Regions from separate parts of the Kribbella sp. NBC_01484 genome, predicted to be linked through region 2. Evidence: riboswitches for the same ligand, from Rfam matches in the RefSeq annotation. Region 2 holds a riboswitch; each other region holds the start of a gene.
The links. A riboswitch is a leader RNA that binds a small molecule or an ion and turns the genes downstream of it on or off. The one in region 2 is predicted to bind cobalamin.
Positions count from the first base shown of each region.

Region 1: linked by a shared signal. The riboswitch ahead of OG555_RS31025 (putative cobaltochelatase) and the one ahead of OG555_RS28540 (SCO2322 family protein) in region 2 are both predicted to bind cobalamin.
Region 3: linked by a shared signal. The riboswitch ahead of cobN (cobaltochelatase subunit CobN) and the one ahead of OG555_RS28540 (SCO2322 family protein) in region 2 are both predicted to bind cobalamin.
Region 4: linked by a shared signal. The riboswitch ahead of OG555_RS42330 (ribonucleoside-diphosphate reductase subunit alpha) and the one ahead of OG555_RS28540 (SCO2322 family protein) in region 2 are both predicted to bind cobalamin.

Region 1 is NZ_CP109437.1:6,373,525-6,380,792, reverse strand. It holds gene OG555_RS31025 (putative cobaltochelatase) at 1-1,620, opposite strand, end outside; cobalamin riboswitch at 1,690-1,831, opposite strand; gene OG555_RS31020 (helix-turn-helix transcriptional regulator) at 2,147-5,086, shown strand; gene OG555_RS31015 (hypothetical protein) at 5,080-5,352, opposite strand; gene OG555_RS31010 (LLM class flavin-dependent oxidoreductase) at 5,453-6,325, opposite strand; gene OG555_RS31005 (aldo/keto reductase) at 6,337-7,268, opposite strand, start outside.
Region 2 is NZ_CP109437.1:5,824,286-5,831,553, forward strand. It holds gene OG555_RS28520 (bifunctional adenosylcobinamide kinase/adenosylcobinamide-phosphate guanylyltransferase) at 1-171, opposite strand, end outside; gene OG555_RS28525 (ECF transporter S component) at 164-1,009, opposite strand; gene OG555_RS28530 (ABC transporter ATP-binding protein) at 1,006-2,616, opposite strand; gene OG555_RS28535 (energy-coupling factor transporter transmembrane component T) at 2,613-3,701, opposite strand; gene OG555_RS28540 (SCO2322 family protein) at 3,702-4,409, opposite strand; cobalamin riboswitch at 4,496-4,627, opposite strand; gene OG555_RS28545 (hypothetical protein) at 4,615-4,824, opposite strand; gene OG555_RS28550 (aldo/keto reductase family protein) at 4,821-5,831, opposite strand; gene OG555_RS28555 (DUF3043 domain-containing protein) at 5,854-6,441, opposite strand; gene OG555_RS28560 (PspA/IM30 family protein) at 6,606-7,268, shown strand, end outside.
Region 3 is NZ_CP109437.1:6,360,117-6,367,384, reverse strand. It holds gene cobN (cobaltochelatase subunit CobN) at 1-2,184, opposite strand, end outside; cobalamin riboswitch at 2,191-2,346, opposite strand; gene OG555_RS30975 (DUF3500 domain-containing protein) at 2,417-3,394, opposite strand; gene OG555_RS30970 (phosphoglycerate mutase family protein) at 3,385-4,065, opposite strand; gene OG555_RS30965 (cobalamin biosynthesis protein) at 4,056-4,985, opposite strand; gene OG555_RS30960 (serine hydrolase) at 5,028-5,831, shown strand; gene OG555_RS30955 (mandelate racemase/muconate lactonizing enzyme family protein) at 5,828-6,892, shown strand; gene OG555_RS30950 (C40 family peptidase) at 6,889-7,268, shown strand, end outside.
Region 4 is NZ_CP109437.1:8,773,331-8,780,598, reverse strand. It holds gene OG555_RS42340 (isochorismatase family protein) at 42-614, shown strand; gene OG555_RS42335 (ribonucleotide-diphosphate reductase subunit beta) at 680-1,744, opposite strand; gene OG555_RS42330 (ribonucleoside-diphosphate reductase subunit alpha) at 1,741-4,554, opposite strand; cobalamin riboswitch at 4,688-4,813, opposite strand; gene OG555_RS42325 (DinB family protein) at 4,932-5,513, opposite strand; gene OG555_RS42320 (Fic family protein) at 5,602-6,888, opposite strand; gene OG555_RS42315 (class I SAM-dependent methyltransferase) at 7,058-7,268, shown strand, end outside.

The DNA.
Region 1 (7,268 bases), 550 kb from region 2:
CAGCAGCGAGACGATCGCGGTCTTCACCGCCCGCATCCGCTGCTTCGTCCCCATCGACCCCGACGCGTCAACACAGAACAGAACAAGGTTGCCCTCGCGCCCTTCCCGCACGGCGAGCCGCACATCCGAGGGTCGTACGGCGAGCCCGGCGCCGGCGCGACCCCGAGCGTGCTGATGCGGGGCAGCGGACCGGATGGTCGCCAGCAGATGCGGACGCCCAGCCTCCCGACCGATGCGGGCGCGATCACCCACCACGCGCCCGACCTCGGTGATCGCCCGGGACCGCCGCCCGGCGACACCGGCGCCTGCGGCCTGCACGCTGAGCAGGCGCGCCTTGTAGGGCTCGGAGCTTCCGGCCACCTCGCCGACCGGCGCCGGCCGGCCACCCGCCTCGCCGGGATCCGCGCCGTCCTCCAGGCTGGCGCCGGGGGCCGGGGAGTCCGAGTCCGCTCGGCTTCCGTCGGAGCGATCCGCGCCGGATAGGTTCGCGTCCGACTGGTCTACGTCGGACCGGTCTGCGTCAGCCGGGCTGCCGTCGTCTGCGGGGTCCGCTCCCCCACCCGGGCCATCCGGGTCGTCGTCGGGGTTGGGTGCTGGGGTGCTGTCTTGGATGGCTTGTTCTAGTTGGTTCTCGTCGAGGCCGGGGGCGTCGAAGGGGTTCCGGCGGCGGCGATGGGGCAGGGCGAGTTTGGCGGCGGCGCGGACGTCGTCGACCTCGACGACGGTGCGGCCGGACCAGGCCGCGTGGGCGACCGCCGTACGCGCGGTGACCAGGTCGGCGCGCATGCCGTCAACGTCGAAGGACGCGCAGATCTCGGCGATCTGGCGGAGCGCGGCGTCGGTCAGGATGACCTCGGTGATCAGGTCGCGCGCCTTGACGATGCGCTCGGCGAGCTCCCGCTGCGGTCCGTCGTGCCGCGCAACGAAGCCCGCCGGATCAGCCTCGTACGCGAGCCGCGCGCGCATCACCTCCACACGCACGGCAGGATCGCGGCTGGCGACGACGTCGACGGTCAGGCCGAAGCGATCGAGCAACTGCGGCCGGAGCTCGCCCTCCTCCGGGTTCATCGTGCCGACCAGGACGAAGCGCGCCGGGTGCGTGACGGACACCCCGTCACGCTCGACGGTCGCGCGACCCATCGCGGCGGCGTCGAGCAGTACGTCGACCAGATGATCGTGCAGGAGGTTGACCTCGTCGACATACAGAAGTCCGCGGTGCGCGGCAGCAAGCAGACCGGGTTCGTACGCCGTGATGCCCTCGGCGAGCGCCTTCTCCAGATGCAGCGACCCGAGCACCCGATCCTCGGTCGCGCCGACGGGCAACTCGACCAGCCGGGCAGGCCGGTTGAGGGCCTCCGTGCTGTCGTGCGGTCCGTCGGGGCAGGTGTCGTCAGGGTGTTCGGGGTCGCAGGAGAACCGACAACCCGGTACGACGTCCACAGGTGGGAGGATCTCGGTCAACGCGCGGACCGCGGTCGACTTCGCCGTACCCTTCTCGCCCCGGATCAGCACCCCGCCGATCGCCGGCGAGATGGCTGCCAGGATCAGGGCGAGCTGAAGGTCGTCCATTCCGACTACGGCGGTGAACGGGAATCCGGTGGACGGTGAGGCTGGCCGCATCGGCGGTGGGTCCCTTCGTCGAGCGGGTATCCACGCCCGCCACGGCTGGTACGCCGTACCGCGGTGACCGTGGCCCGGCGGACGGACGCGGATGTCCTGGCTCCCGGGCCGCGTCGACTTCGATCTGGCCCGGTCACAGTGGCGGGACCGCCCCGGACTCCCGGCCTCAGCCGGTCACCGGTGTTCCTCCACAACCGTCGGCCCGATCATGGCACACCCCACCCGCCCGGCAACCACCACGGTCACGTGGCAACCCCCACGTCGACACGAGCCTCGCGAAGTGCGTCGGCCAACGGAGCGTGCGGCTCGCGGTCGGTGACGCGTGCCGAAGGACGGGTAGTAGTCCGCCGAGCGCCCCGTCGCCGCCGCGCTGCACGCGGGGACGCCAGGGCTGGGGCTGACCACTACCCGTCCGTCGGTACACCGGCAGCCCGAGAGGCCCTGGTCGAAGCCGTTTGCGTCCGGGCGGTAGTCGACCAGGTCGAGGGCTCCCGTCGGCCTGCCTGAAGGTGTTGACTGGGGACGCATGGGGGGTCTGCGGCCCGATCATCGCTTCGCCGGACGCGCAGCCGAACAACGGTTCCTCGGCGATGTGCTGCTCGACGCCGTGGGCGGCGTACCGCACGCGATCGTCATCCATGGCGAAGCCGGCATCGGCAAGACCCGCCTTGCCCGTGAGGTCTGCGGCGATTCGCAGCTGAACGTGCTCTGGGGATCGAGCGTGCACTTCGGTGGCGCGTCGGTCCCGTTCGCCCCCATCGCCGGCGCCTTGCAGGACTGGCTGAGCCGAGCTGATGCCGACGAGAGGGCCGACACTCTCGCCGGGACCGACGGGCTGAGTGCCTTACTGCCCTCGCTCGGCGTCAGCGGCGGCGTCGACAGCACGAGGCTTCCGATGCTCGTCGACCTCGTGCTCAACCGGATCGCAGTACGCCGGCCGACAGTGGTGGTCGTCGACGATCTGCAATGGGCCGACGTCGCCTCGCTGGACGCGATGGCCTATCTGATCGCCGGATTCCGCTCCCAGCCGTTGGTACTGCTGGCGACGTGCCGGACCGAGGAACGCGGCGAGGGGCATCCCCTCCACTCCTGGCTGGCCGATATGCGCCGGATGCCCTTCTTCGGTGAGCTCCGGTTGGATCCGCTGGACCTGGACGGCACCAGCAGCGAGATCGAAGGACTGCTCGGCCAGGCGCCCGACATCGAACTCGCCGCCGAGGTCCTGGCCAGATCGGACGGCAACCCCTACCTCGTCGAACTGATGGTCAGCGGTCTGTCCGGTGCCGAGCGCACTCTTCCGGCCACCGTTCCCGCTGCGCTCCGCGAAGCCCTGCTCGCCGCCTGGCACAGCCTGTCGGACCAGGCCCGCTTGGTCACCAGAATCCTCGCCGTCGGCGGCCGACCGACCTCCTCGGCCGTACTGACCGAGGTCGCCGCCAGCCACGGACTCGAGGCGGGCTTGATCACCCCATGCCTGGCGGAGGCCCAAGACCGCGGTGTAGTGGCGACCGCCGCCGACGGCACCTCCTGGTTCCGGCACCCGCTGCTGGCTGAGGTCCTGTATGACGGCCTGCCACCCGACCAAGCCACGGACCTCCACGCCGACTACATCCGCGTCCTCGAATCACGCCCCACCGAGGTTGAAGCTGCCGACCTGGCGATCCACAACGAACGAGCCGGGAACGTCGACGCGACTTACCACTGGTCCCTCGTGGCTGCCGATCAGGCACATCGTCTGCGCGCGCCGACGGAGGAGGCGATCCAGCTCCGCCGGGCTTGCGCTATCTGGGAGTCCGTGTCACCGACCGTGCGCGGAACGCGAGACGAGAGGATCGGCCTGTTGCGGCGGACGAGCTCCGTCTGCGAGCGGGCCGGCTGGCCAGAGGTTTCGGTGACGCTCCTCACCGAGGCGTTGAGTCTGCTGGACAGGGAACAGCAGCCGTTGGCGGCCTGCGATCTCCTGGTGCTCAGGGCCAACTACCGCTGGCAGACGACGTCGCCGGGGATGGCCGACCTGGACGAGTTCCTCGAACCGATCGAGCTCACGACGGGGTTCCCCGACAGTGCGGAGCGCGCCGTCGCGTTCGCCGAGCTTGCCGAGACCGAAACGCTGCACGGTCTGCCGGGTGACCTGGTCCACGCAGAGGAAGCCGTCCGGATCGCGCGCAGGTCAGGTTCGGCGCAGGCCCTTGGGCGGGCACACTGCGCCCGCGCGGCGGCGCTGGAGCCTTCCGCGCCGCTGGCCTCGCTCGCCGAGGCGGAGCAGTCAGTGCGCTTGGCGACAGCGTGCGGAGATACCGACACCGCCAACAACGCCGCCATCGGTCGTTTCAACGCCCTGCATGCGCTCGGCCGGTGGGCCGATGCAGCCGAGGTCACTCGGGCGGCCTACTTCGACGCCGTCGCCGCCGGCGCCGGCTCCTGGGCGCACTTCCTCGCCGGCATGGCCGCGCTCGAGTTGATCGGCATCGGCCGCTGGGACGACTGCCGGGCCTTGCTGCGGTCAGCGTTGGCGCGACGATCCGCCGGGATCCCTGGAGCTGCTGTCAGGCTGGCAGCGAGCCTGTTGGCCGCAAGGTCAGGGCGGACCGGGGAGGCCCGACAGCATTTCGATCGGGCACTGGAGTTGATCTCCGAAGACTTCAACCCACTCCGCCCGACCGTAACCCGCGCCGGCATCGAGCTGATGCTCGCAGAAGGCACGGTTGCGGACGCCGCGACCTGGGCACGCCCGCGGCTGACGGCTCTGGATCAGCCGCCCGACTCCTGGGACGAGGAGGCGCTTCCGGTCTACGCCCAGGCGGCGGCCGAGGCAGCTCGCGTTGCCCGGGATCGCGGTGATCCTGCCGAGGTGGCCGCGGCGGTGGAGGCACTGGACGGGGTTATCGACGACTGGTCGCGGGAGCCGTTCGACAACGCCTGGGGTGGGGCGGACGTCCAAGCGATGAAACAGGCGCTCTGGGCCGCCGAGATCAGCCGCTGCCGGGATACTCCGGATCAGCCCGAGCGTTGGCGCCGGGCCGTGGAGACCTGCGGTGTCGCGGGATGTCGTTGGCACCAGGCTGTTGCCCAGTGGCGGTGCGCCGAGGCCGAGCTGGTCACTGGCTGGACCTCGCCGGAGGCGCGCGATTTGCTGCGTCAAGCACACGGATGCGCGGTCGAGCTCGGCGCCAAACCCTTGCAGACCGAGGTCGAAGCGCTGGCCCGGAGGTCGAGGATCGATCTTCACGAGCCGGTCCCGGTTGCGCCGGTGGTCGATGACCCGGTCCTGGCAGGACTCACTGGGCGGGAGCGGGAGGTGCTGGCTTTCCTGGTGGCCGGGCGGTCGAACGGTGAGATCGCGAAGGAGCTCTTCATCAGTGACAAGACGGTCAGCGTCCATGTCTCGAACATCCTCCGGAAGACCGGCACCACGAGCCGGGTGGCAGCCGCCGCCCTGGCTGAGCGACGGCTGCCGGATCAGTGAACGCTGATCGGATGGCGGCGCCGGTAAGCCCACAGGGCCGCCAGCGCGATCCCGGCCCCGCCGATGGCACTTGCACCTGCCTGCACGCTCTCGGCGACGTTGTCGTCGACCTGCACGGGTGGTCCCGGCTGGGGGACGACCACGGCAGGGTCGCCGTGGGTGCCACGCTCGGGATCGGCATACTGAGCCGACGCTTGGGTCGCCCCGGCCAGCACGAACCCACAGGTCACTGCCGGTACAGCGATCAGGGTACGGACGTGCTTCATAACTCCTCCTCACGGCGTGGATCGCCGTCTGCATCCACCGTGCGCTGAGCGCTGCGACCGCCACATCAGGCGCCCTCCCTTAGATCTGCGCCACACCCCCTTAGGTCAGGCCCGAAGTCGCGATGAGCTTGTCGGCGACCCATTGGGCGACGTCGGGCGGGTAGGGAGCTGACAGGCCGAGGACGATGTGCCGGAAGCCGGCGCCGAGCGCTTCGTCGATCGCTTTCCGGGTGACGTCAGGCTCGTCGTAGGAGATCTGCAGGTGGATCGAGCGGGTGATCGAGGCGGGGTCGCGGCCGATCTCGGCGCAGTAGCGGTCCAGCAGTGCGCTGCGGCGTACGGCGTCGTCGATGTCGCCTCCGGGGATGTTCCACAGGTCGGCATGCTCGGCGACCACGCGGAGCACAGCGGACGAGCGTCCGCCGATGAGGATCGGCGGGTGCGGACGCTGAACGGGCTTCGGGTTGCCGAACGCTCCGGTCAGGCGGACGTAGCTGCCCTCGAAGTCGAACGGCTCAGCCTCGGTCCACAACCGCCGGATGACTGTCAACGCTTCGGCGAGATTCCCCACCGAGTGTGCGAAGTCGTCGTACGGCAGGCCGTGCGCCTGGTACTCGCGCCGGGCCAACGGGTGACTCGGTCGTGAACCCGCGCCGATGCCGAAGTCGAGCCGCCCGCCGGAGACGATGTCGACGGTCGTGGCGATCTTGGCGAGCATCGCCGGCGGCCGGAAGCGGTTGCTGGTCACGAGCAGGCCGAGACGCAGTCGTTCGGTCTGTGCGGCAAGCGCCGACAGCAGTGTCCAGCCTTCGTACGTCGGTCCGCCCGGGTCACCGCCGATCGGCATGAGGTGATCGAACAACCACGCGTGCTCGATCTCCGGGATGGCGTCCGCCTCGCGCCACACCCGCAGTACGTCGTGATAGTCGACCTGCATCGGCGCGGTCATGATCCCGAAACTGGGTTGCGACATAGCTTGTCCTTTCACCGGCGCCGCAGCGACGGCTCGAGCAGCGCCGGTGGTGTGTCGAACTTCTCGTGCGGTGCAAGGTCGATGCCGGGGGCAACGATGGCGTCGATCGCGTCGAGGACGTCAGGGCTGAGGACGGTGTCGGCAGCGGCGAGCTGCGAGTGCAGGTGATCCAAGGTCCGTGGGCCGATGAGGGCGCTGGTGACGGCCGGGTGGGCGGTGACGAAGCCGAGAGCCAACTGGATCAGCGTCAGGCCGGCCTCGTCGGCCACCTTCGCCAACTGCTCGACCGCATCGAGCCTGGCCTGGTTGTACGGAAGCGTGGTATCGAAGCGTTCCGGCGCGAAGACCGAGCGGCTGGTGCTGATCTCCTGGCCCGCGCGGACCGCACCCGACAGCCAGCCCGATGCCAGCGGACTCCACGCCAGCACCCCGAGACCGTACTCCTCGGTCACGGGCAGGACGTGGGCCTCGATTCCGCGCTGCAGGATCGAGTAGCTGGGCTGCTCGGTGACGTAGCGGCCGAGGTGGTGCTCGCGGGCAGCCCACTGGGCCTGCACGATCCGGTACGCCGGGAACGTCGAGGAGCCGAACGAGCGGATCTTCCCCGCGCGTTGCAGGTCGGTCAGCGCCGACAGCGTCTCCTCGTCGCTGGTGCTCGGGTCCCACCGGTGGATCTGGTAGAGGTCGACGTGATCGACGCCGAGCCGGCGCAGGCTGTCGTCGAGCGCGGTGACCAGCCAGCGGCGCGAGCTGCCCTGGTGGTTGCGCTCGTCACCCATCGGCATGGTCGCCTTGGTGGCCAGTACGAGGTCGTCGCGACGGCCGGCGATCGCCTTGCCGACCAGTTCCTCGGACTCGCCCTGGCCGTACATGTCGGCGGTGTCGATCAGGTTGATGCCGGCCTCGAGAGCGGCGTCGACGATCGCGGTGGTCTCGTCCTGGC
Region 2 (7,268 bases):
CGGCCGCCGGGCCTGGTGTTTGGCGACTCGCTCGGCCCATTCGGCGTCACCGGAGTCGTCCCCGCCAGTAGCGACGTACAAGACCTCCGGCTCCGACGCGAGCCGGCGCTCGGCGGCGATCGACTTGCCGGAGCGGGCGCCGCCGAGGATCAGCGTGCGTTGGTCAGGCATCCGTTCTCCCGGGCTCGAAGACGACAGGCGTATCGAAGGCCGCTTTCCGCGCGGTCCGGCGGAAGGCCGTGAGGACCGGCCGGCCGAGCAGCAGCACCAGCACGGCGGACAGCACCCCGCGCGGAATGTCCCACGCCAGCGACGTCGCGACCACGAACAACAGATACCGATGCAGATTCTCGGCCAGCGCGTCGCCCGGCACGAACGAGAAGTCGCTGCCGAAGGTCGCGTACGGCCAGAACCACAGGTTCATCACCACGCCGTACATCACCCCGGACACCAGCGAGTACGCCGCCAGCAGCAACAACTCCAACCGCCCGCCCACTCGAGGCAGCAGGCCCGCCAGGCACCCCACCCACGCACAGGCGAACATCTGGAACGGCATCCACGGCCCGACCCCACCAGTGATGAGCGCGCCGCCGAGCAGCGACACAGCCCCCAGCACGAACCCGAACCCGGCTCCGAACGCGCGCCCAGCCAGCACGAGCAGGAAGAACCCAGGCTCCAGCCCGGCAGTCCCCGGACCGAGTGCCCGTAGCGCCGTACCGACGGCCGCCAGCATGCCGAGCAGCGAGATCACCTTCGCGTCGATCCCCGCCTCGGACAGCTCCGCGAGTACGACGGCCACCAGCAGCGGCAGCAGCAGGACGAAGAGCCAGGGCGCGTCCGTGGTGTGGCCGATCGCGGACTCACCCCCCTGGTCGGTGTGGAGGAACAGCGGCCAGGCGAACGCCAGCAGCCCGACCAGAGACGCAACCACGAGCATGGTCGTGCTCCGCGGTTTGAGCCGGACCAGGCGAAGCGAGCGACCGTGCAGTTTGAGCCGGGCCGTGGTCATGACGCCCGCTCCAGTGCGGTAGCCACTTCTCCGACGGTCAGGAACGGCAAGGGGGCAAGGATCTTCGCCACCTGCGGTGCGAACGACGGAGACCCGGCCATGACCGCTGCTGTATCGCCATCACTGACCAATTCGCCCTCGGCGAGCACCAGCACCCGGGTAGCGACCTCAGCCACCATCTCGACGTCATGCGTCGACAGCACGACCGCATGCCCGGCAGCAGCCAGCTCACGCAGGATCGCCACCAGCCGACGCTTGGCGCCGTAGTCCAGACCCCGCGTCGGCTCGTCGAGCAGCAGGAGCGGCGGAGCGCCACACAGTACGACGGCCAGCGCCAGACAGAGCCGTTGTCCCTCGGACAGGTCCCGCGGATGCATCGCCTGGTCGATATCCGGAGCGAGCCGGTTCAGTAGCGCACGGCAACTACCCGCCGGCACACCGAAGTCGGAGTCGGCGCCCGCACACTCCTCGGCGACCGTGGCGGCGTACAGCAGGTCGGCAGGCTCTTGCGGGACCAGTCCGACCGCCTTGACCAGCTCGGAAGGCTTGGTACGACGCGGGTCCGCGCCGGCCGCTGCCGCCGTACCGGATTGCGCCGGCAGGATCCCCACCAGGGCGTTGAGCAGTGTGGACTTGCCGGCGCCGTTGCGGCCCATCAGTGCGACGATTTCACCGGCCTTGATACTCAGTGACACGCCGCGGAGAGCCATGACGTTGCCGTAGCCAACCACCAGGTCAGTGCACCGGGCGAGCTCGGCACCCGGGGCAGCCGCCGACCTCTGCGGCACGATGGAGTCCAAACGGCCTCGCAACGCGACAGCTGCCCGTCGGGCGTCGCGCACCGACAGGGGGAGTGGCGACCAGCCGGCCAGACGCCCCAGCTCCACCACAGGCGGTGCGACCGGAGCGGTCACCATCCGCTCCGCCGGTGGCCCAGTGGACACAGCAGCCGCACCACCCGGTACTTCGATCACTCGGTCGGCGTACTGGATCACGCGCTCGAGCCGATGTTCGGCCATGATCACAGTGACGCTCAGGTCGTGCACGAGTCGCTGCAGCGCGGCCAGCACCTCCTCAGCCGCCTGCGGGTCCAGTGCGGACGTCGGCTCGTCCAGCACGAGCACAGCCGGGTGAGAGGTCAGTGCGGCGCCGATAGCGGTCCGCTGCCGCTGCCCGCCCGACAGCGCCGTCAACGCCCGATCCCGTACGTCGGCCAGCCCCAGCAGATCCAGAGTCTCCTCAACCCGTCGGCGCATCACGTCCGGCGCGACTCCGAGCGACTCCATGCTGTAAGCGAGTTCGTCCTCGACCGTGTCGGTCACGAACCCAGCCATCGGATCCTGACCGACCATGCCGACCACGTCGGCCAGGTCGCGGGGCCGGTACTCGCTGGTGTCCCGTCCGTTGACGAGCACCCGCCCCGCCAGCGTGCCACCGGTGAAGTGCGGCACCAGTCCGTTGATTGCCCGCAGCAACGTGGACTTGCCGGATCCAGTCCGCCCGATCACCAGCGCCAACTCTCCCTCAGGCACGGTGAAGCTCACGTCCCGCAGCGCCGGCTCCGCGGCACCGTCGTACGTCACTGTCACCCGGTCGAACTCGATCATGCGATCGCCCGCCTGACCTGTGGAGGCGCGACCACCGCTGGCGCCAGTCCGATCAGTACGCCGACAACGGGCACCAGCGGAACGGGTGGAACGACCAACGGGCCCGCCAGCAGCAGTCCGGGGACACCACGTGCCGCAGCGGTGACCATAGCCCCGGCAGCGATCGCACCGGACGCCACGACCAGCCACTCGGGCAGCGCCCACGGATCCGGCCGGTATCGAGTCCGAGTGACCCGCTGACGCCCAATTGCCATGGCTCCGAGGGCCAGCAGCAGTCCGATCGCCAGCGCGGACGCCGCGAGCGGAAACGCCATGGATTCGGTCAGCAACGCGTAGACGCCCAGCAGGATGCCCAGCAACCCCAGCAGGACGCAGCCAGCGGTGAGACGACGCTGCGCTTGCGGGACGTGCGCCGTACGTCCGTAGCCGCGCGAGTCCATCGCGGCGGCGAGCTCGACCGACCTGTCCAAAGCACCTTCCAGCACGGGCATGGCCGTCGTACGGAAGGAGCCGCGGGTGCGGCCGCGCAGTCGGCGTGCGGCGCGGATGCGACGGGCGTCCGTCACCAGCTGCGGCGCGAACGTCAGCGCCACCACACAGGCCACGCCGATCTCGTAGAGGGCCCCGGGCAACGACTTGAGCAGCCGCCGGGGACTGGCCAGTGCGTTGGCGGCACCGACGCAGCAGAGCATGACGGCGAGCTGACCACCGTCGTACAGCGCGGTGAGCAACGCCTCCAGGGTGACCTCACCGCCGAGCTTCACCCCGTTTGCCCAGTCAGGCAAGGGAATCTGCGGCAGGGTGAACAGGACCGTGTTCCCCTGCGAGCGGGTGGACAGCAGCGCTTGCAAAACCACCCGGAGGCCGATGACCACCAGACCGAGCTTGAGGAACGCGGCGTAGCTGTGGGCCCAGGGAGCATCGGTCCGGCGGGCGGCCACTACGAATCCGGTCACTGCGAGGATCAGCCCGAGCAGCACCGGGTTCCGCGTCCTGCTGGCGGCCACGGCCATACCGAGCGCCCACAGCCACCAGGCCCCCGGGTGGAGCGCCCGGGGGAACGTCAGACGATCGACAGCACGCACTTACTTGGCTGTACGGCGGCGACTGAGGAGCAGACCACCACCGGCCAGTACGACGACAACCGCGGCGGCGATGATGATCCCACCCCACGGAGCGCCGTCGCCGTCCGAGGAGGATGCGACTGGCGAGGGGGAGGCCGCAGGTGCGGCACCGACCGCGGCACCGATCTGCAGCGTCACCGGGGTGTCGGTGGCCGGGACCTGGATGTTCTTCACTTGGTCGCCGCAGCCCTTGGCCGGGTAGCCCGCGATCCCGCAGGTCAGGCCCTTCTCGATCCGGACCGGCGCGACCGCGGCCAGGATCTTCGCGCCGGTCGCCTTCACGTCGGTCACCACACACGTGCCGGTGGCCGGACCCGGAGTCTCACCGCCGGCCGCGTCCTCCGGCGTACCCGGGTCGACCACCAGGGCCACCCGCTTCTTGCCGGTCTCGGCCGGCGTCTTGCCGCAGATCGCCTCGAAATCTCCCGCTGCGCGCGGCACCCGGGGCTTCGCGCCGCCGACGGCGAACCGCCAGCCCTCCACCGCCCCGTCGGCCGGGACGACGGCGTCGGAGCCCTTCGGTGAGAAGGCCCATTGGCCGGAAGCCCACTGGTAGTAGCCCCAGAAGCGATAGCCGTCCTCGGCCTGTGCGGTGGTGGCGACGGTCCCCGCCAGCAGGAGACCCGCCAGCAGGGCGAGGACCAGTCGTACGGTCCGGTGTGCAGTCATCTCATGTCCTCGATCGGGCCGTGGCCCGGTGGAGGAAGTCCCGCCTGCACCGGCAGGGTAGGGGCCCCACCCGCGGACCACGGCGGGTAGCTGAGCCTGCCTGCGGCACAGTGTTCCGGCTCGCCACCTGAGGTGGCCTACGGTTGCGGGTCAGCGCCGGACTTGGACCGGCTTCCCTGTGACGCAGGCGTGTTCGGACCGAAGCCTACTCTGGCGCGGCCAGACTCATCGGGCCGTAGACCTCCCGGTCGTCCTCCAGCAGGTACACCTGGGCGACGCCACGGTCGGCCAGGTCCCGCCAGAGCTCACCCAGCCAGCTCTCCGCGTCACCCTGTGCGGAGAACTCGGCCCCACCAACCTCACCGGGGTCGACCAGGGCGCCGGAAGCGGTCTCGAACCGCCAGCTCCAGCTCACGAGCCGGGCCGAGTCTGCGGCGCGTTCTGCGCGGTCTTGGCCGGGTCACGCTCGACGATGCCGCCCAGCGTCTCGTCGATCTGCTTCAGCAGGCTCTCCTCGAGCCTCACCCCGGACGCCTTCACGTTCTCGGTGACCTGCTCGGGCCGGGAGGCGCCGATGATCGCCGAGGACACGTTCGGGTTCTGTAGCACCCAGGCGATCGCCAGCTGGGACAGCGACAGACCGGCCTCGTCGGCGACCGGCTTCAGGTCCTGGACCCGGGTGAGCACGTCGTCGGTGAGGAACCGCTTGATGAAGTTCGACCCGGCCGCGTCGGTGGCCCGGGAGCCGTCCGGCGGCTGCTGACCTGGCAGGTACTTACCGGTGAGCACGCCCTGCGCGATCGGCGAGAACACCACCTGGCCGATGCCGAGCTCCTCCGAGGCCGGCACCACCTCGGCCTCGATCACCCGCCAGAGCATGCTGTACTGCGGCTGGTTCGAGACGAACGGGATGCGCAGCTCCCGGGCCAGCCGGTGGCCCTCCTGGAGTTGCTCCGCGGTCCACTCGGACACGCCGATGTAGAGCGCCTTGCCGGACCGGACGACGTCGGCGAACGCCTCCATCGTCTCCTCCAGCGGCGTCTCGGTGTCGTACCGGTGCGCCTGGTAGAGGTCGACGTACTCGGTCTTGAGGCGCCTCAGCGAGGCGTTGATCGACTCGTGGATGTGCTTGCGGGACAGGCCGGTGTCGTTCGGTCCGCCGGGGCCGGTCGGCCAGTAGACCTTGGTGAAGATCTCCAGCGACTCGCGCCGCTCACCCTCCAGCGCCTCGCCGAGGACCGACTCGGCCTTGGTGTTGGCGTAGGTGTCGGCGGTGTCGAACGTGGTGATGCCGGCCTCCAGGGCCGCCCGCACACAGGCCTTGGCCTGATCGTTCTCCACCTGGGATCCGTGCGTGAGCCAGTTCCCGTACGAGATCTCGCTGACCTTCAAACCACTGTTGCCGAGATAGCGGAAGTCCATACCCCTGACCCTACCGGCCCGGTCAGCTGGGCTTCTCGCCGCGCTTGACCATCGGCTTGGGCATCCGCCAGCGGCGCATCTGCATGGTCCGCCGGACCGCGTAGAACCCCAGGCCCTTGGTGGACTCCTTCGGGAACTTCACCGTGACCGCCTTCCGCAGTCCGGCCGAGAGCAGGAACCAGTCCGCCGCGATCAGCACGATCATCACCAGGAAGAGCAGGTTGACCACGCCGGCCAGCCACGGGAACTGCGCCGAGAACACCACGCCGACCAGCGACACCACCAGCAGGACCGGCAGCGCGAACTCCATCACCGAGTAGCGGGCGTCCACATAGTCCCGGGCGAAGCGCCGGACCGGGCCCTTGTCGGCGGCCGGCAGGTACCGGTCGTCGCCGGTGCGCAGAGCGTCCTGCATCTTGGCCCGCTCGGTGCGGACCTTCTCCCGCCGGTACGCCGACGCCTCCTTGCGGTTACGCGGCTTCTTCAGCGCCTGCTTGCGGGCCGCCTCCGCCTCCTTGCGGGTCGGGGTGGGGCGTCCCTTCCCACCCGGCTTGCCCTGGGGCTCGCCGGGTACGGTGGTAGCTGTCTCAGACTTGGTACGACGGAACACGGGGTCTGAACCTCATTCGCAGGGCAGGTCGCGACTCGGGGTGGTCCCCGGACCTAGGCACTACTTTATCGGGGCCGGTCCTGATGGTGTGGTGACCCGTGGGGACATAGGGTGGATAAGGCACGCCGGGTCGTCACGCCGGCACAGAAGGGGTACGGATATCGATGAGCATCTTCAAGCGGATGTCGACGATCTTCAAGGCCAAGGCGAACTCCGCCCTGGACAAGGCCGAGGATCCTCGCGAAACCCTTGACTACTCGTATCAGAAGCAGCTGGAGCTGCTGCAGAAGGTACGGCGGGGCGTGGCCGACGTGGCCACCAGCCGTAAGCGGGTCGAGTTGCAGGCGTCCCAGCTGCAGTCCCAGTCGGCGAAGCTGCAGGAGCAGGCCCAGAAGGCGCTCTCGATGGGCCGTGAGGACCTGGCCCGGGAGGCCCTGACCCGCAAGTCCGGGCTGCAGGGCCAGATCGACGATCTGCAGACCCAGCACGCCCAGTTGCAGGGCGAGGAGGAGAAGCTGACGCTGGCCTCCCAGCGGCTGCAGGCCAAGGTCGAGTCGTTCCGGACCCGCAAGGAGACCATCAAGGCCACCTACACCGCGGCCGAGGCGCAGACCCGCATCAACGAGGCCTTCTCCGGCATCTCCGAGGAGATGAGCGACGTCGGCCTGGCGGTCCAGCGGGCCGAGGACAAGACCCAGCAGATGCAGGCCCGGGCCGGCGCGATCGACGAGCTGCTCGCCTCCGGCGCGCTCGACGACGCGAGCGGTACGGTCAAGGACAACATCACCCTGGAGCTGGACCGGATGTCGTCCGGCTCCGACGTGGAG
Region 3 (7,268 bases), 540 kb from region 2:
GTCCACGCCGAACGTCTCCCCCAGCGCTGTCCGCAGACCGGGGATCGAGTACGAACCACCCCACAACTGACGAGCCCGCAGTACGGCGAGCACCAGGTTGACGCGCGCATCGCCGGCCGGCGCACCGCCGAGGATGTGCAGCCCGTCGCGGATCTGCACGTCCTTGATCTCGCACAGATACCCGTCGAGATGCAGGACGAACTCGTCGAACTCCGCGTCGCCCGGCTTCTCGTCCGTGTGCAGATCATGGTGCAGCTGCGCCGCCTGGATCAGCGTCCAGATCTGCGCCCGCAGGGTCGGCACCTTCTCCGGATCCAGCGCCGACACGGTCGCGTACTCGTCGAGCAGGTACTCCAGCTTCGCCATGTCGCCGTACGTCTCGGCCCGGGCCATCGGCGGCACCAGGTGGTCGACGACGGTCGCGTGCGCGCGCCGCTTGGCCTGCGTCCCCTCGCCGGGGTCATTGACGATGAACGGGTAGACCATCGGCAGATTCCCCAGGACGGCGTCCGGCGCACAGTCGGCCGCCATCCCGATCCCCTTGCCCGGCAGCCATTCGAGCGTCCCGTGCTTGCCCAGGTGGACGACGGCGTGCGCGCCGAAGCCGCCCTCCTCGGCCGGGGCCTCGAGCCAGCGATACGCCGCCAGGTAGTGGTGCGACGGGGCCATGTCCGGGTCGTGGTAGATCGCCACCGGGTTCTCGCCGAAGCCACGCGGCGGCTGGATCATCAGCACGACGTTCCCGAAACGCAACGCCGCCAGGGCGATCGCGGGCTCGTCGCCGGAGGTGTCGACGTACAGCTGGCCCGGCGCCTCGCCCCACGCCTCGGTCATTGCCGTACGCAACGATTCCGGCACTCGCCCGAACCACTGCTCGTAGATGCTGAGCGGGACCTTCGCGACGGCGTTCGCCAACTGCTCCTCGGTCAGCCAGTCGACGTCGTGACCACCTGCGGCGATGAGCCGATGGATCAGCCCGTCGGCGCCGTCCGGCCCCTGGAGCTCACTGAGATCGAGGTCGCCGAGGTCGTACCCGGCGTCTTGGAGTTGACCGAGCAGGACCACGGCCGACGCCGGTGTGTCGAGACCGACCGCGTTCCCGATCCGCGCGTGCTTGGTCGGGTACGACGACAACACGAGAGCCAATCGTTTGTCGTGAGCCGGTACGTGGCGGAGGCGAGCGTGCGCGACTGCGATCCCGGCCAGCCGGGCGCACCGCTCCGGGTCCGGCGCGTACCGGGCCAGCCCGTCGGCGTCGTACGACTTGAAGGAGAACGGGATCGTGATCAGCCGCCCGTCGAACTCCGGGATCGCGACCTGGGTGGCGGCGTCGAGCGGGCTGACCGCGGCGTCACTGGCCAGCCACTGCTCACGGGTCGACGTCAGCGCGAGGCCCTGGATCAGCGGGATGTCGAGCGAGGCGAGCGCCCCGGCATCCCAGGAGTCGTCGGAACCGCCGGCGCTCGCGTTGGCCGCGACGGATCCGCCTGCGGCGAGCAGGGTCGTCACCAGGACGTCACACTTGCGCAGCAGGTCGAACAGTCCGGCATTCTCGGACGACGTCGGATCCAGTCCACGCAGGGTCCCGCAGTACACGGGCAGCGGCTGCGCACCCGCCGCCTCGACCGCAGCGGCCAGCGTGTCGACGAACGCGGTGTTCCCGGAGATCTCGTGCGCGCGGTAGTAGACGATCCCGACCACCGGCCGGTCGTCCACGACGTACGTCCCGCGGACGCCGTACGCCGGGAGGGCGCGCGGCGGCTCGAATTCGTCGCCGGTCAGGAGCAGTGTGTCCCGCAGGAAGCCGGCCAGGTTGCGCAGGTTCTCGGAACCGCCCTCCCGGAGGTAGGCGAGCGCCTCGGTCACCGCGCCCGCGGGCACGGTCGACAGCGACATCAGCTCGGCGTCGGGTGCGGCCTCACCGCTGACCACGACGGCCGGCTTGCCGGACGCGATGACCGCGTCGAGACCTTCCTCCCAGGCGCGGCGTCCGCCGAGCAGACGGACCACGACGACCTCGGCGGCGGCGAGCAACGGCGCCAGGCCGTCGAGGTCGAGCCGGGCCGGGTTCGCGACCGTCCAGCCGGAATCCGCCTCGGCGGCGGCGAGCAGATCGGTGTCGGCGGTCGAGAGCAGCAGCAGGTTCGCGGGCACGCGTAACCGGTCCTTCCTCGGGGTGTCCACGCCCCGACCGGAGGTACGACGGCGGCAGTTCCTGACTCCCCCTCGGGTTCGAGGGGTTCACAGTGGCGGGACCGTCCCGGACTCACACCGGGTTCCTGCTGATGCCGTCGATTGACTCCGTGACTCTATCGGACTGCGTGGACCGCCAGGCCATCACAATCGGCGCGACCGGGCGCACGTGAGCGACGCGACACCTTGCGGGCGGCAGTTGTGATGGCCTGGCGGTCCGGCCTCAGCGATGCATTGCGTAGTGGGCGGCGAGGAGGTCGGTGGCCCAGTCGTTGCGGAGATCTCGCCAGACGGAGTGGATGTGGTTGGCGTTGTCCTGGGTGTTGTCGTACTCGGCGAGGAAGGTGGGGCCGGCGATCGAGTAGTAGTGGCGGTGGCCGACGCCGGGTTCGGTCTCGCCGGCCCACGCGAAGGTGAGGCGTTCGATGCCTTGGTCGGTGATGTCCTGCCAGGTCTGCAGCCCGATCGGTCCGGCGGCGCGGCCGACGTACTGACCGATGAGGAGGCTCAGGAGTTGCCGTTGCTCCGGTGTCATGTCGCCGTACGCGAGCCCGCGGTGCAGCAGGGATGCGTCGGCGACCGGATCGTGCCGGGTCAGGATGTCGTCCGGCGCCGCGTCGGAGACCAGCGCGACGGACAGCTGGGCCGGCTCGAGCGCGTGCAGGAGCTGGAAGCCGAGGTCCTGCTCCGCGGCGAGGAACCGTCGCCCGGCGTGCGGGCCGGTGCGGACCTCCGCCGGGTTCGAGCCGAAGAACTGCGGGGTGAACGAGATGGCGCCGTCGACGAGCGTGACGTGCAGCGCGAGATGGTGACCGTTCAGCCGCCACGCCCACGGCCCGGACCCGGCCGGGTCGCCGAGCACGCGGAGGTAGTAGCGATCGCCGACCGTCGAACCGGCCCAGCCACCGACCTCCGCGACCTCCATCGGATCGGCGAGGCCGCGGACGATGATCTCGGCCGCCATCACCCCGCGGAAATCGGCCAGACCGCGCTCGCTGTAGACGAGCCCGAGCAGGCGCACGACGAGAGCCTCCTGCGCCGCCGACAGCTCGTGCAGCGGCAGGCCCGGAACGGCACCGGGCAGATACGTCCATTGGTGGTGATCCGGCGTGTCGAACGCCGCCGTGATCTTGTCGAGCTGGGCGGACGAAAGACTCGCCAGCAGCTCGAGGACCGCTTCCCGGGTCTGTTCTACAACCATGCCGATCGCTCCCGTTCCGTCGGTTCGTGATGCGTCCACTGTTCGAACGGCCGGTCCAGCTTGTACTGGAAATCCGGCTGCCGCAGCAGGACGCGTGTTTCGGCGTTGTGCGGGTTGCGTAGCGTCTCGAAGAACCGCACCGACCAGTGGAACCAGCGCATGCAGAACAACCGCATGGTCAGCCCGTGCGACACCAGCAGCACGTTGCGCGGAACCCCCGGGGTCTCGAAGTCGCGGTGCATCGTCTCCAGGAACGACGACACCCGGTCGTACACGTCCGCGCCCGACTCACCGTCCGTGAACCGGTAGAAGAAGTGCCCGTACCGGTTCCGCAGCTCCTTCTGCTGCTCGATGTCCGCGGTGTCCTGGTAGTTGGCCCAGTCCTGCTCCCGCAGCCGCGGCTCCTCGCGGGCGAGGCCGATCAGATCGTCCAGACCGAGCGAGTCCAGCGTCTGCAGGGCTCGCAGGTACGGCGAGACGTACACGCGGACAGGCTCGTCCTCGAACAGCTCCCGCAGCTCCTTCCCCGCCTTGGCCGACTGCTCGTGCCCGTGCGGCGTGAGCGGGATCGCGTGGTCGGGGACGCGCTCGAAGATCGTCTTGTCCAGGTTGGCCTCGGACTCGCCGTGCCGGATCAGCGCGATCCGCAACGGCCGCCGACTCAGATCCATCGTGTCCCTTTCCGACGTACTGCCAGCATTGCGGCGACCCCCGCCGCCGCGACTCCGACGCGCCGGGCAAGCGCGGCGGTACGGCGTACGTCGGCAACCGCCGGCGTGGGTCCGTTGCCCAGCGTGCCACGGTCCTCCTGATACGACCCGTAGCTGTTGGTCCCGCCGAGCGTCAGATCGAGGGCTCCGGCGAACGCAGCCTCGACCGGTCCGGCGTTCGGACTCGGATGCTTGGGCGCGTCCCGCCGCCACACGGTCACCGCCTGCCGCGGTCGCCCCGCCGCGAGTCCGGTGAGCAAGGCGCAGACCCGGGCGGGCAACAGATTGAGTACGTCGTCCAGCCGCGCCGATGCCCAGCCGAAGTTGAGGTACTTCGCCGACTTGTAGCCGACCATCGCATCGAGCGTGTTGGCCGCGCGGTAACCGAGCAGCCCGGGTACGCCGAGCACGCCGCCCCACAGCAGCGGCGCGACACAGGCGTCGGACGTGTTCTCGGCGATCGACTCCACGGTCGCGCGAGCGAGTTCATCGGCTTCCAGGTCGGTCGCGTCGCGGGCGCAGAGATGGCTGAGGCGGTCTCGCGCGGCCGGGATGTCCTTCTCCTCGAGCAACCCGGCCATCACCTCGGCCTCACGCTCCAGGCTGCGCGCGCCGAGCACTGTCCAGGTCGCGGCCGCGGTGACGATCGTGTGGACAATCGGACGATTCCGGGTGAGCCGTTCGGCGATGACTCCGGCGGCGGTCGCCGTACCGACCAGGACGGTCGCGTACGCCGTACCCGTCGCGCGCGAGTCGTCGTACCAGCGAGACTCGAGCCGGGCGGCGGCCTGGCCGAAGCCGGCGACCGGGTGGAAGCGGCGCGGGTCGCCGAGGACACGGTCGGCGGCGAACCCGAGGAGGATGCCGAGAGCCCTGGACACCCTCGGCAGTCTGCCAGGTGGGGTTGTGATTGGGTGATCCGCATGGGAATCGCGGAGCTGCTCCGGGAGGTCGACGGGAGCGGGGAGTTCGGGGTCTGGCTCGGACGGCTGGACGGCGTACCGGTGTTCGAGCACGCGGCGGAGCGGACGCATTACGCGGCCAGCACGATGAAGCTGCCGGTGGCGATGGCGATGCTGCGGAAGGTCGAGGCGGGTGAGTTGACGCTCGACCAGCCGGTGACCGTGCACAACGACTTCGCGTCCGCGGCCGGCGGCCGGTTCGGGGTGAATCCGGACGAGGACGAGGCGCCCGCGACCTGGACGAAGCTGGGAACGCCGGTGCCGCTCGGCTGGCTGGCGAGCGAGATGATCACCCGCTCCAGCAACCTGGCGACCGACCTCGTGCTCGAGCAGGTCGGCGTCGACGCCGCCCACGCGGTGCTCGCGGAGTACGGACCGGGGGACAGCGCGATCCGGCGCGGGATCGACGACGCCGCCGCTCAGCGGGCCGGGATCAGCAACACGATGAGCCCGGCCGGACTCGCCGGCGTACTGGTTGCGGTCGGCAACCAGAAGGACGACTACCTGCGGGACCTCCTGGCCGGCAACCAGTGGAACGGCGAGATCCCGGCCCTGCTGCCGACCGGCACGCGGGTCGAGCACAAGAACGGCTGGGACACCCGGATCCGGCACGACGGCGGCATCGTCCGGCCCCCGGATGCGGACCCGTTCGTCCTGGTCGTGTGTACGACGTCCGACCTGCCGGACTCCGAGGCGCAGAAGCTGATCGCCGCGATCGCCCTCGAAGCCTGGAATCACCGGCACGACCTGGAGGCGATCCGGTGAAGATCACGACGCACCTGGTGTCGGCGCCGCTGCACACGCCCTTCGTGACGGCTCTGCGAACGGCGACGCACGCTGACTCGTTGCTGGTCGAGATCAGCGACGGTGAGCTGAGCGGCTGGGGCGAGGCCCCGCAGGTCTGGAAGGTGACCGGCGACTCGCTCGCCGGCGCCCAAGCCTGCGTCGAGGGCCCGATCACCACCGCACTTGACGGTCTCGGCCCGGACGATCTGACCGAGGCACTGCGCCGCGTGCAGAACGCCGCCGCCGGCAACTTCGGCGCCAAGATGGCCGTCGACGTCGCCCTGCACGACCTGGCCGCGCGCCGTCGCGGTCAGACGCTGCACGGGTTCCTCGGGTCGACGGTCGACGTCGTGCGCACCGATGTGACGCTGTCGGTGGGTGACGCCGAGGCGCTGGCGACCGCCGGACGAGCCCGGGTCGCGGACGGTTTCGACGTACTCAAGGTCAAGGTCGGCACCGACGCCAAGGCCGACGTCGAGCGGGTCCGGCGGGTCCGCGAGGCGATCGGCCCGGGGCCGACACTCCGGCTGGACGCCAACCAGGGCTGGTCGCGACGCGACGCGGTCACCGCGATCCGTGCGCTGGAGGACGCGGGCTGCGCCATCGAGCTCGTCGAGCAGCCCGTCGTGGCGGCCGACCTCGACGGGATGGCGTGGGTGACCGATCGGGTCGGTACGCCGATCCTCGCCGACGAGTCGGTGTACGGCGTGCGCGATCTGGTGGCCGTGATCCGGCAGGGCGCCGCGGACCTGGTCAACGTGAAGCTGGCCAAGTGTGGCGGGCTCGGTCCGGCGCGGACGCTGCTCGAGCTGGCGCGGGAACACGGTCTGGGCATGATCGTCGGCTCGATGATGGAGAGCCACGTCGGCGTCGGTGCGGCGGCCGCGCTGGTGTCGGCGTACCCGACGACCGCGGTCAACGACCTGGACGCGGCGTGGTGGCTTCGCGAGGCTCCGGTGGCCGGCGGCATTCGTTATGAAGGCTCGCTGATCCACCTGCCTGCGGCTCCTGGGCTGGGCGTGACAGGCTTGACCGTATGAAGCTAGTCGCCGCCAAAGTCCCGGTCAGTACCGTGTGGACTTCTCCGGATGCGCCGCGTGACATCGACGCTCCGGCAACCGCCGCCCGGCCCGACGTGGCCGCCTGGGCCAAGTCCATGGACACCGAGACCCGCCTCGGCCTGCACGGCCGGACCCTGACCCAGCTGTTGTTCGCCGAACCCGTGCTGGTCCGTTCCGAACGGGACGGCTGGTCCGAGATCGTCGCCCCGTGGCAGCCGTCCTCCCAGGACGAGCTGGGCTACCCGGGCTGGGTCCCGTCGAGCCACCTGGGTGAGTTGCCGGGCAGCGCCTCGGCTCCGGTCGCGATCGCCGTACCGACGGCATCGCTGACCGCCGAGCCTGGCGGTGCCGCGCT
Region 4 (7,268 bases), 2.9 Mb from region 2:
CGCTGGGATCGGTCGTCCACAACCCAACTGAGAGGCTCATCGTGCCCGTCACCACCCTCGACCCGAAGACCGCCCTCGTGGTCATCGACCTGCAGAACGGCGTCGCCGTCCTTCCCGGCGAGCCGTATTCCACCGCGGACGTGATCAACCGGACGGCGGAGCTCGCCGATGCGTTCCGCAAGCACGACCTTCCGGTCGTCCTGGTCCGGGTCAGCTTCGCCGCCGACGGTTCCGACCGCCTGCCCGGGCGCACCGAGCTCCAGCGCCGGACCGGTACGCCGACCGCCAACGCCGCCGAGATCGTCGACCAACTGGCCGGGCATCCGGAGGACATCATCGTCACCAAGCGGAACTGGGGCGCGTTCTACGGCACCGACCTCGACGTCCACCTGCGCCGCCGCGGTATCACGCAGATCGTCCTGACCGGAATCGCGACCAGCATCGGCGTCGAGTCGACCGCCCGCGCCGCCTACGAACACAGCTACAACGTCACCCTCGCCACCGATGCGATGACCGACCTGTCCGCCGACTCCCACGACCACGCCCTCACCCGGATCTTCCCCCGCCTCGGCGAAACCGGCACCACAGCCGAGATCATCGCGCTGCTCGGCTGACTCCTCGTCACCCTGATCGGCGCGCGCCCGCCAGGGCAGGTCCTGGCAGGCGCGCGCCGGCTACCTCAGTCCCAGCTCAGGCCGCTTGATGACTGGTACTCGATGACGCGGGTCTCGAAGAAGTTCTTCTCCTTCTTCAGGTCCATCACCTCCGACATCCACCCGAACGGGTTGCGGGTCTCGCCGAAGATCGGGGCAAGGCCGATCTGCTCGGCGCGGCGGTCGGTGATGAAGTGCATGTACTGCTCGCACAGCTCCGCGGTCAGGCCGAGCATGCCATTCGGCATCGTGGCCCGCCCATAGGCGACCTCCAGTTCGCACGCCTCGGTCAGCATCTGCCGGACCTCGGCCTGGAACGCCTCGGTCCACAGGTGCGGGTTCTCCTGCTTGATCTGGTTGATGCAGTCGATGCCGAAGTTCAGGTGGATCGACTCGTCCCGCAGGATGTACTGGTACTGCTCGGCGATGCCGACCATCTTGTTCCGCCGGCCCAGCGAGAGGATCTGCGCGAACCCCGTGTAGAACCACATCCCCTCGAACACCACGTAGAACGCGATCAGATCGCGCAGGAACGCGGTGTCGGTGGCCGGCGTCCCGGTGCGGAAGTCCGGGTCCTCCAGGTGCTGCGTGTACTTCAGCGCCCAGGCGTCCTTGTCCGAGATCGATGGCACCTCGCGGTACATGTTGAACAACTCGCCCTCGTCCAGGCCGAGCGACGTACAGATGTACTGGAAGGTGTGCGTGTGCACGGCCTCCTCGAACGCCTGGCGGAGCAGGTACTGCCGGCATTCGGGGTTGGTCAGCTGCCGGTAGACGGCCAGGACGATGTTGTTCGCGACCAGGGACTCCGCAGTGGCGAAGAACCCGAGGTTGCGCTTGAGCATCAGCCGCTCGTCGTCGGTCAGCCCGTCGCGTGCCCCTGGTTGACGCCGCCACAGCGAGATGTCGGCCTGCATGGCCACCTCGGTCGGCATCCAGTGGTTGTTGCATGCGGCAAGGTATTTGTCCCAGGCCCACCGGTACTTCAACGGCAGCAACTGGTTGACGTCGGCCCGCGCGTTGATCATCGCCTTGTCGGCGACCTCGACACGCGACGCCCCGACGGCGATCTCACTCAATCCGGTCGTCACTGGCAGGCCTCGCAGTCGGGGTCGTCGATGGAGCACACGGCTCCAGTGGGTTCAGGAAGTGCGACAGGTACCGCGTTCAGTCGTCCATCCGTGCCCGTCAGCGTGGACTTCTCGACGTGGGTTGCTGACTGGGAACGCAGGTAATAAGTCGTCTTGAGGCCATATCGCCACGCCGATCGGTACAGCTCGTCCAGCGCCCGGCCGGACGGCGCGGCCATGTAAAGGTTCAGCGACTGCGCCTGGTCGATCCACTTCTGCCGCCGCGACGCCGCCTTCACGAGCCACATCGGGTCGATCTCGAAGGCGGTCGCGTACAGATCGCGCAGGTCGGCCGGCACCCGCTCGATCCCGGCCAGGACGCCGTCGTGGTACTTCAGGTCGGACACCATCACCTGGTCCCACAGCCCGCGCGCCTTCAGGTCGGCGACGAGGTACGGGTTCGCGACGGTGAACTCACCGGACATGTTCGACTTCACGAACAGGTTGCTGTACGCCGGCTCGATCGACTGGCTCACGCCGCAGATGTTGGAGATCGTCGCGGTCGGCGCGATCGCCATCACGTTCGAGTTCCGCATGCCGTCGTGCAGCACCTTCTGCCGGAGCACATCCCAGTCGAGCTGCGTGCTGTCGTCGACGATCACGTCGCCGTCCCGAGCGGCCCGGAGCAGCTCGAGCGAGTCGATCGGCAGGATCCCCTTGCTCCACAGCGAACCGTCGTACGTCGAGTAGCGGCCACGCTCGGCGGCGAGGTCGCTGGACGCCTCGATCGCGTGGTAGCTGATCTGCTCCATCGCGCTGTCCGCGAACTCGACCGCGGCGTCGGAGGAGTACGGGATCCGCAGCGAGAACAGCGCGTCGGCGAAGCCCATCAGGCCGAGGCCGACCGGGCGGTGGCGCTGGTTCGCGCGCTCGGACTCGGGCGTGGTGTAGAAGTTCACGTCGATGACGTTGTCGAGCATCCGGACCGCCGTCTTCACGGTGTCGCGGAGCAGATCGGCGTCGAGACCCCCCTCGGTCAGGTGCGCGACCAGGTTGACCGAGCCGAGGTTGCAGACCGCGGTCTCCTCGACCGTCGTGTTGAGAGTGATCTCGGTGCACAGGTTCGACGAGTGGACCACGCCGTCATGCTGCTGCGGCGAGCGCAGGTTGCAGGCGTCCTTGAAGGTGATCCATGGGTGCCCGGTCTCGAACAGCACGGTCAGCATCCGGCGCCACAGGTCGACGGCCTTGACCCGCTTGAACACGCGGATCTCACCACGGTCCGCCGCCGCCTCGTAGCCGGTGTACGCCTCGGCGAACGCTGCGCCGTACAAGTCGTGCAGGTCCGGGACCTCGTTCGGCGAGAACAGGGTCCAGTCGCCGCCCGCCTCGACGCGCTGGAGGAACAGGTCCGGCACCCAGTTGGCCGTGTTCATGTCATGAGTACGACGCCGCTCGTCGCCGGTGTTCTTGCGCAGGTCGAGGAACTCCTCGACGTCGATGTGCCAGGTCTCCAGGTACGCGCAGACCGCGCCCTTGCGCTTGCCGCCCTGGTTGACCGCCACGGCGGTGTCGTTGGCGATCTTCAGGAACGGTACGACGCCCTGCGACTCACCGTTGGTGCCGCGGATCTTGGCGCCGATGCCGCGGACCGGGGTCCAGTCGTTGCCGAGGCCGCCGGAGTACTTGGCGAGCAGGGCGTTGTTGCGGATGCCGTGGAAGATGCCGGCCAGGTCGTCGTCGACCGTGGTCAGGAAGCACGACGACAGCTGCGGCCGAGTGGTGCCGGAGTTGAACAGCGTCGGCGTCGACGACATGAACCGGAACGAGCTGAGCAGTTCGTAGAACTGGATCGCGCGCGCCTCCCGGTCGTCCTCGCGCAGCGCCATCCCCATCGCGACCCGGAGGAAGAACGCCTGCGGCAGCTCGAACCGGACCTTGTCGATGTGCAGCAGGTACCGGTCGTACAGGGTCTGGAGAGCGAGGAAGGTGAAGTCGAGATCGCGCTCGGGACGGATCGCAGCGGCGAGCCGGTCGAGGTCGAAGGTGGCCAGCTCGGCATCGAGGTGACCGGCGTCGATACCGACCTGGATGTAGCGCGGGAAGTAGTCCGCGTAGGCCTCGGTCATGTCGGCCTGGCTGGCCTGCCGGGGCTCGCCGTGCACGCGGCCGAGGGCCTCGCGGCGGATCTGGTCCAGCAGCAGGCGGGACGCGGCGAAGCTGTACTGCGGCTCGGTCTCGACGTAGGACCGGGCGGCCATCACCAGCGCGAGCTCGACCTCGTGCTGCGCGATGCCGTCGTAGCAGGAGCCGAGGGTCTCGTCGAGGATCAGCTCGGGGTCGACCGAGTCGAGCCCATCGGCCGCTTCCGCGACGATCACCCGCAGCCGGTCGACATCCAATGGCGCGGTGCTGCCGTCCGCGGCGCGCACCGAGACCGCGGGCCGCTCGGCGATCCCGGCCGGGTCAGATGGTGTCCTGGCCTTGGTCCGCTCCTCGCGGTACAACACATAGGCCCGAGCGACCTGGTGCTCACCGGCGCGCATCAGCGCCAGCTCGACCTGGTCCTGGATGTCTTCGACCTGGACGCTGCGGCGGGTGTCGCGGCGGCTGGTCAAGGCGCCCACGACCCGGCCGGTCAGCTCGGCCACCAGGTCGCGGACCCGGTGGGTGGCGCCGGCGTCGGCGCCCTCGACCGCGAGGAACGCCTTGCTCATGGCAACAGAGATCTTGGTCGGATCGAACGCGGTGCTGCTGCCGTCACGGCGGACGACGGTCAGCTGGATCGGCTGGTCGGTCGTCACCGCGGAGGATGAGGAAGCAATAGTCACAGGTGTGCTCTCCACAAGAGTTCGGAGGACCGTTGCCGCACGGATGGGCGCATGACGAGGCAGGCAGCTCCGGCCGGGAACGCTGCCGCCACGCCCTGCGACCCACCCGCGAGGTCTCGGACCGCGCGCACCGGCGGTGCACGCGCCGGTGGCAGGTATCCGGACTCGCGGACAGTGTCCGCTCACCGTTGCGGGGCAGTTCCGGATTCGCACCGGATTCCCCTGTTGCCTCGGAGTGGCCCACATCTTGTGGTGCCGGACGCGATGAGCTGTCCAAAGATGTGGAGCCGCTCCGAACCACCAGCAGTAGTGATGCTAGGTGGATCGCACTAGATCTTGTGGTAGCGCCACGCCGCGTGTCGCACATGTTGTGGTCCTCACGCTGCGACGGCATAGAGATCCTGCAAAGTCATGATCTCCGAGCCGTGGTGGATCAGCTCGCGGTTGAGCCGGAGCACGACGTGACCGAACGGCTCGCCGGCGTCCAGCTCGGTCGCCTGGCTCAGGCCGACCGCCATCACCTGCTCCTCGTCCAGCGCGGCGATCGACTCCTGCCAGGCGTCCACCCAGTGCGTCAGCCAGGCGACCGCATCGCGGGCGTTGCCGTGCAGTGTGATGTCGGCGCGCCCCTGCCGGCTCTCCCCGAACGTCCACTCCCAGCGCTCGAAGAACATCTCGGTCAGGTGGGCGATCAGCCAGGCGATCGTGCGTGGGCCGCGATGGTCCGGCTCGTCCGGCCACTGCGCCACCCACTCCCCGGAGCCGAGTGATCGGTAGTGCGAGGCGTGGTGACGTCGTACCACGGTCAGGGCCTCGCTGCTCGGACGCCAGAAGTACTGCTCGTCGGTCAGTTGGGCGAGCCGTCCGGACAGCACCATCCAGCTGAAGCCGAGCTGGCCTCGCACCATCGCCATCGCCGATGGTCGGTGCAGGATCTCCCAGTCGAACGGCTCCGGCATCACGATTCCTCACGCTCCCCGTCGGGCACCTCGATTTGAGGTGCGATCGAACATGTGTTCGAATTGTGTCTCGACGGGGAGGAGAAAGTCAATGCTGACGGTGTGTTGGTTCTGGCCTCGACGGCACGGGTCTGCTAGGCGGTTCGATCCTGGTATCGGCCGCCGGGCTGGCGAAGCGCCGTTCGAGCAACGTGAACGCGTCGATCAGTTCGGGCGCCTCGTAGACGCGGTTCCGGCGGCCGTCGGTGACCTCGCGCAGGACACGTGTCTCGACCAGGCGCGCGAGTCCTTGGTTGGCGGCCTGCTGAGACCGGTCGATGAGCCGCGCGGCCGCGGCGAGCGTGAGGACCGGAGCCGCGGGCAAGGCGTCGATCAACAGATCGGTGGCGGAGCCCGCGCGGACCGGCGCGGCCCGTTCGCGCCAGGCGGTCTTCAGGTCGGTCGCCGTCTGTTCGAAGCGGGCTGCCTCCGCGGTCGCATGGCTGCATGCCATCGCGAACATCCGCAGCCAGGGGTTCGCCGCCGACCGAGCCTTGATCGTGGTCGCCCGTCCGACATACCGGAAGGCTGTCAGCGCATCGATGTACTGCGTCGCATGCGTGGCGAGCGACAGCGACACCGGCGGCACGGTCCGGGTGATGAGGCCGTCGGCCCGCAGGATCAGGTGGATCAGCGCACGCCCGGTCCGTCCGTTGCCGTCGGCAAAGGGATGGATCGTCTCGAACTGTGCGTGCGCGATCGCGGTCTTGGCGAGCACCGGCAGCCGGGACTCCCGGACGAAGGCCATCAGATCCGCGAGCAGGTCGGGGAGCAGCTGCGCCGGCGGCGGGACGTAGTACGCCTCGGCGGGGGAGCGGCCGCCGATCCAGTTCTGCAGATAGCGGACCTCCCCGCCGAACTCCGGCGTCGGAGACTGGGCCATCAGTCGACGGTGCGCCTCGAGCAGGTGGTCGACCTCGAGCTTGTCGCCGGCCTGGACGGACTCGGTCACCCAGGTCATCGCGTCGACAGCGCCCAGCACTTCCTCGGCGGTGACGTCGCCGGGTCCGCTGGTGGGCCGATCACGGAGGACGTCGGCCTTGAGCAGGCGGCGCGCGCCGACAACGAGCCCCTCGATCTGCGACGACCCGACGGCCTCGGCCCGCAACAGGAGCCGTGCCAGCGCCTCGCTGTTCGTCAGGACGGCAGCGGTCGCGTCCAGCCGGGCGAGATCGCCGGCCGCATCCTCCAGTGCGGCGAGCACGTCGTCGCTCAGGTCGAACTCACGCCCGGCCAGCGGATCGGGGAAGTACAACTCGTACGACCCACCCAACCGCTCCGCCCGGGTGAACCCGTCCGGGTGCCCAGGCCACCGATGCAACTCGACCCGTGCCATACCTCTTATTCAACCTTATCCACAAACCTTGAACAAGAGTCCACAGCCTGTGGATGGTGAACAGGTGAGCATGAGCGCCGAGGTGTGGACCCGTCTGTGGGCAGACTGGTCCGTGGCCGAACGGAGACGGACGGGGGCGCCGGTGACATTGGACGCGCAGACTCGGCAGATGGTGGCCGCCAATGAGGCCGACTGGGACGCGCGGGCGCCGCTGCACGCGGCGAGCCGGTTCTACAGTCAACCCGCGGAGTACTGGTTCGCCGACTACGAGTGGGCAGATCTGGGCCCACTGGACGGACTCGACGTCCTCCATCTGCAATGTCACCTCGGCACCGAGACGATCGCGTTCGCGCGGCGCGGCGCGCGGGTCACCGGGCTGG